2 regions of the Bacillus sp. 1A genome follow, and region 1 is predicted to be linked to the other one. Evidence: riboswitches for the same ligand, from Rfam matches in the RefSeq annotation. Region 1 holds a riboswitch; the other holds the start of a gene.
The links. Region 1 has a riboswitch for magnesium ahead of mgtE (magnesium transporter). Riboswitches for the same ligand answer to the same signal wherever they lie in the genome.
Positions count from the first base shown of each region.

Region 2: it holds a riboswitch for magnesium, as region 1 does, so the genes downstream of both, ACUN0F_RS25590 (P-type ATPase) here and mgtE (magnesium transporter) in region 1, are expected to answer to the same signal.

Region 1 is NZ_JBQYLZ010000001.1:800,928-804,144, reverse strand. Features, by position in the region: partial or broken gene ACUN0F_RS04065 (FtsW/RodA/SpoVE family cell cycle protein) at 1-124, opposite strand, end outside; M-box (ykoK) riboswitch at 385-561, opposite strand; M-box (ykoK) riboswitch at 1,069-1,236, shown strand; gene mgtE (magnesium transporter) at 1,516-2,844, shown strand; gene ACUN0F_RS04055 (phosphodiester glycosidase family protein) at 3,112-3,217, shown strand, end outside.
Region 2 is NZ_JBQYLZ010000001.1:5,020,646-5,023,862, reverse strand. Features, by position in the region: gene ACUN0F_RS25600 (glutathionylspermidine synthase family protein) at 1-951, shown strand, start outside; gene ACUN0F_RS25595 (DUF350 domain-containing protein) at 948-1,334, shown strand; M-box (ykoK) riboswitch at 1,460-1,625, shown strand; gene ACUN0F_RS25590 (P-type ATPase) at 1,968-2,693, shown strand; gene ACUN0F_RS25585 (5'-3' exonuclease) at 2,824-3,217, shown strand, end outside.

The DNA of each region.
Region 1 (3,217 bases):
GGAGTATAGCACAAACTATTAACCCTATTGTTCCTAAAAGTAGCTTTGTTAATTGAGAATCAACAAAGTGTCTACTGTTATAACCGTAATGCTGGACAGCGACAATGGAACTCGCACTATACATCATGATAATACCTAAAGTACATGTTATGAATAGAGGGAGGAGCAATAGATAATCGAGTTTTAATTTTTTTTCATTTTAATATCCTCCTGATTTAAAACAAAACATAATATTACATTTGCTAATGAATAAAACCTTGTTCTCATCAATTACTAAATAGGATTTTTGTTTAGGCAGATTCTATCGCTTACACCCTGTTTTCTTACGCAAAAATCCCCCTAGTATGTAACTAGGGGGATTCAAAATGGCATGACTAAATAAGGCTTTTTTCCCCCTAGTAGACCTTTGGCACTATACAACGTAAAGTAATGAAAATTCATCACTTAGCTATCTTAAGAAGAGCCTTAATCGGACAATTCCTGTTCTACCCATTGGCGTCTTTCGACATTTTTGGGCAATAGCCTGTGTTTGCATAGGAGCCTCACCTAACAGGTTAAGCAATATAAATTTTATGTATTTGTTTCGTGTAGCAAGCATAAATATATATTTTTTTCTTGTCAAGTAACCGTATTGCTAATTTTATATGTTTTATTGCATTATAATCCTTTGAGAAATGATGTGAGAAAATGTATGTAATCATTCTGTATAAGTACATATTTTCGACTTGTAGTGTATAGTTTGATTAAGTTGTTTAACCATATAAATTTGATAAACAGTAAAGAAGATTTTAATCATAAAAGAAGATTTTTTTAAGAATGTTCTTTTGATGTACAGAATGACTAATCATTCATCTTCTGTTATAAAGTTAAAGATTGATTATAAACAATAAATTTCATATGTTTTATAACGTTTCTTCGAATGAATTCTATTTGAATCCTATGTTTTTTAAATGGAATTTTAAATTTGTAATAGAATATAATTTTGTTTTCTATTACAAATTTTTTTAAGAATGAAATTGAAAGTGAGTTGACAAATATTAAATTCTGGTTTAAATTTTGAAGTAATTCAATAATCTTTGTTAGGTGAGGCTCCTGTATAGAGAAACGCTGCTGCCCAAAAATGTCGAGAGACGCCAATGGGTCAACAGGAACGGTCGGATTAAGGCCCTTCTTAATGTAGCTGGTTATAAAAACCTATGCTATACAGTGCTAAAACTCAACGAGGGAGTGGTATACGATTTGATAGAAAGGCACCTCTGTGATTTTGGCAGAGCTGTCTTAAGAATCATTTATTTGTATTGTGAAAAAACCTTTACTCCTTTTTGAGTAAAGGTTTTTCTGTTTAATTTTATTTATTTTTATCTTGTCTATATTCAAAAAGGAGGTAATTCTAACTAATGAATTGATTGCAATGTAACTATTATTGCTCTAATAAAAAATTTAAGACAGATAAAATAAAATAAAACCACTCATGAAACTCTAGAGTCTCCCTTAGCAATATGAGGAGGAGTTAACATGAAGAAATTATTAAAGGAATTACTTGTAACTAAAAATAATTTGGATGCAGAGAAGGTTTTACGTCTTCCGTCGTATGATGTTGCGCAAGAAGTAAAACGGTTTTCAATTGAAGATCAAGTCATATTGCTAAATACGATTCCGGTATTAAAAAGCTCTAAAATTCTTCAATATATGAGTGCAGAAGAAAAATATAATATCTTAATTCACTTATCTGAAAATAAAGCTAAAAAGTTACTAAATTTACAACCGATTGATGAATTAGTAGATTTACTTCTAGCGGTTCATCCGGAAAGACAGGCTAAATTAATGGCGTATCTAGATAAAATTACAAAACATAACGTAAAAAAATTGATGACTTTCAAACCTGAAACGGCAGGAAGTCTTGTTACAAGTGATTTTGTTGCAGTTAGGGAAAATTGGTCAGTAAAAATGACATTGAAGTACATTAGGGAACATTCTAGAAATGTAGAATCAATATCTTATAGTTATGTTCTTGATAATCACGGTTATCTTAAGGGAATCGTTTCCATACATGAGTTATTACTAGCAACAGATGAAGAGATATTATCTACTATCATGATTCAAGAGGTAATTTCTGTACACGCTGAAATTGACCAGCAAGAAGTTATAAAAAAGCTACTGAATTATAATTTAGCAGCAATACCTGTGACAACAGCAAATAATAAAATGATTGGTATTATAACATTTGATGACGTAATGAATGTTATGGAAGCAGAAGCTACAGAAGATATTCAAAAGTTAGGCGGAAGTGAACCATTGAATCAATCTTACTTTGAAGCTAGCATTTGGAGCATTTTCTTAAAACGACTACCATGGTTATTACTTCTTTTTGTTGCTGAGGCATATACAGGTACAGTATTAAAGTATTTTGAAGACGAAATTGAAACTGTAGTTGCCCTTGCTTTCTTTGTTCCATTATTAGTAGGTACTGGAGGGAATACAGGAACACAGGTTGTAGCAACAATTACTCGTGCAATTGGTATTGGAGAGGTGAAATTTAAAGACATTTTCCGTGTAATGAAAAAGGAATTTGCAATTGGTATGCTTCTTGGACTTGCACTTGCGGTAGCTGGACTCACTCGTGCTTATATGTTAGGTGTTGGAACAGAAGTTGCACAAGTTGTAGCAATCACTTTATTATTTATTGTTATTTGGGCCTCTCTTGTTGCAGCTGTTTTACCTTTGATTCTAAGAAAATTAAGATTAGATCCTGCAGTTGTTTCAGGCCCATTTATTACAACATTTGTTGACGGAACAGGATTAGTAATTTATTTCATGGTTGCAAAAACGTTATTAAATTTGTAAGTATACACTCAAATAAATACGCAATGTAAATTAAGTATTTGCATTGCTTGCTAAGACTTAGTGGGGAACTCGGGAATGAGGAAAATAAACACTTTTGTCTTTATTAAAAAAATTTTTTAATGGATTCATTGAATGTAATTAATACCGGAGGATAAAACTATGAAACATCTAAGAAAAATCTTCAAACGAATTTTGCTTCTATTTTCTATTTTCATGCTTATTGGCATAGGAATATTATTTGGTACTAGCTATGGCTGAGAGCTTCGTATAACAATCGCTGGGAGTATACTAACTTCTCAGCATCCACAATATGCGAAATATACATTCCTATCCCTAAAGGAACTAGATAAACTGCAAGATAGAATTAATCATC
Region 2 (3,217 bases), 4.2 Mb from region 1:
TTTGATTTCGTTTTAACAAGTGATAACCACATTAAAATGCTTGAGTTTAATAGTGATACACCAACTTTTATTATGGAATGTTTTCAAATGAATGGAAAAATTTGTAGGAAACTAGGCTATGATGATCCAAACTTGGGTCAAGAACGATTACTATCTTCTGGTGTTACAAAGGCCGTAATGGAAGCGACAAAGGGAATAGATAACCCAAATGTTGTTTTTACAGCACATCATGAACATATTGAGGATTGGAATACGACTATGTATTTGAGTCAGTTATGCCATGTTGAAAATAAAGTAGTGCCAATGTCAGAACTTAGAATTACAAAAGATGCTTTAGTGGATAGAGATGGAGTACAGGTTGATATTTTATATCGCCAAACATATCCGATAGAAGATTTAATTGAGGATCAAGATCCTGAAACAGGAGACTTCGTAGGTGTGGAACTGTTGCAACTTGTAAAAGCCGGAAAGCTTTTTATAATAAATCCTTTGTCAGCATTTTTACTTCAGCCAAAATCAATTCAGTGTCTGATTTGGGGGTTAGCAGAAGAAAAGGCCTTTTATACAAATGAGGAACAACAGTGGATTAAAGAATATATGTTACCTACATATTTAGAACCAGATTTATTTTTAGGAAAAGGCTCTTTCGTTCAAAAACCTTCATTTGGTAGAGAAGGAGACACAATTACCGTTCGCGATAAGGCCGAAAATATTATGATTCAAAATGCACACCAAACGTATAAAGCGTCACTGCCGATATTTCAAAAGTATACAGAACTTCCAGTCGTATCTTTGGAAACAGAGAAAGGGATGGAGAAACTGTCGTATGTGTTTGGTTCGTTTTTAATTGCTGGAAAAGCGAGTAGTATCGGTATTCGCGCTGGGGAAAAAATTACGGGGAATGAATCGTACTATTTACCGGTAGGTATAAAAAAGGAGGAAAGTATATGATTAATTTTTTATTATATTTAGCAGTAACACTGGGCCTTTTATGCATTGGTCTGTTCCTCATGGAAGTGACAACGAAAGTAAAAGAATTTAAGTTAATGGCCCAAGGGAATAAGGCGGTAAGCTATGTACTTGGAGGACGATTACTTGGGTTAGCTATTGTTTTATATTCGACAGCAGCTAATTCCATTTCACTTCTTGATATGGTTTCGTGGGGAGCCGTTGGGATTTTGGCTCAAATTATCGTCTTTTATTTAGCTGAGTGGCTTACACCACGCTTTAATATAAACAAAAGTCTTGAAGAAGATAATCAAGCAGTCGGTCTTTTTCTTATGTTTTTATCGCTTTCCATTGGGATTGTAATTGCTGGTTGTATAACTTATTAAAACCTTTACGTTTAAACGTAAAGGTTTTTATTTTATATACGTTAGTTCGCCATACCTTTCGAAAAAATTGTAGGCTACTGTTGACATCTATTTTAAATAAGAGTAACATTTTCTATGTAATAAAAATAAGTCTCTGTTAGGTGAGGCTCCTGTATAGAGAAATGCTACTGCCCAAAAATGTCGAGAGACGCCAATGGGTCAACAGGAATGATCGAATTAAGGTTTTTCTTAACGTAGCTGGTAATGTACCTATGCTATACAGTGCTAAAACTCGGCGAGGGAGAGGTCCGTAGATTTCTAATTGTTTAGGAATCGTTTATTTGTGTATGCCATGACCTTTACTCTTTTCGGAGTAAGGGTCTTTTTGTTACAAATCTATGAGTAACTTCATAGTATAAACTATAAAATTAAACGAGGAGGTGAGGAGCATGTCAAATTCTGACTCGGTTCCGTTACCCATATACTTCAAATCAAAAATATATGATGTAGGCAGGAAACGACTTGTTCCTCCCTCTATATTTATCATAATGTAGCGTTTATATGCATGTTCAAGCGCCAAACACTGTTACGGTAAAGTGGATAAATTGAGAAACAAAGCGTTTCTTCCTATGTTGTACAGGAGGAGACGATAATATGTTATATGCAAACAAAACTGTGGGTAACACGTCATATAAATTAAGTAAAAAATCAATGAAAGAACAAACAATGCTTCAAAAAAATAAAGATTTATTAATTGAAATCGCAACGAGAGATGTAAAATCTGTATTTGCGTATTTTAAAACAACAAGAGACGGATTATCTATGAAAGAGGCACAAAAACGCATTCAAGTATACGGCCGAAACGAATTAATTTCAAAAAGAGCGCGTATTGCGGAAGTAATGATGAAGCTAAGTGGAATGATTCCAGGTTTTTCAAAACAACATGTGCGTGATGGATTACAATGTGAGAAAATTACTGTGTCTCGAGTAGAATGTTCTAGTGTAACAGGTTTAAACGGTGAATTAAAAATGATGAATGTGCCAGTACAAGAGCTTGTTCCTGGGGATATGATTTTTCTTTCAGAAGGTGATACAGTACCAGCAGATGTACGTATCATTTACGCGAATGATTTATTAGTAAATGAATCCGTGCTAACAGGAAAAGATGCAAGTATTGAGAAATTTGAAAGTTGCTATCACCTTGAGCGTAAACGATTTATTCCTTTAAAACGAATGAAAGACTATAATCCACTTGAACTTGAAAACGTATGTTTCAAAGGGACTCATATTGTTGGCGGAAATGCAAAGGCTGTAGTTGTTTCGACTGGGAAAAATACGTATACAGGAATTCTTCATACTTGTTGCAGTAGAACGTCTTAATGTGTAAATGATGCTAAATATACAAAAACAATGTATAATAGACAAAGTTGAAAAAACGTAGAATGGTAATCTATTTATATAACCTTACGTGATGACGTGGGGTTATTATTTTTTTGGTAGGAGAGGGATTATGAAAAAAGTATTATTAGTTGATGGTATGGCACTATTATTTCGTGCTTTTTACGCAACAAGTGTCTACGGACAATTTATGAAACGACAAGATGGTACCCCTACAAATGGGATTCATGGTTATATGAAACATTTATTAACAGCTATGCAAGCAATTGAACCGACACATATCGTAACATGCTGGGATATGGGTAGTACGACATTTAGAACAGAATCGTTCTCGAATTATAAAGCGAATCGTGTAGCGCCGCCTGAAGAATTAATTCCGCAATTTGATTTAGTTCAAGAAATGACTGCGAAATTGTCTATTCCAGTTATCGGTATGAAAGGGTATGAAGCGGATGATTGTATCGGTACGCTTGCAAAACAATACTGTAATGAAGCGGAAGTTTATA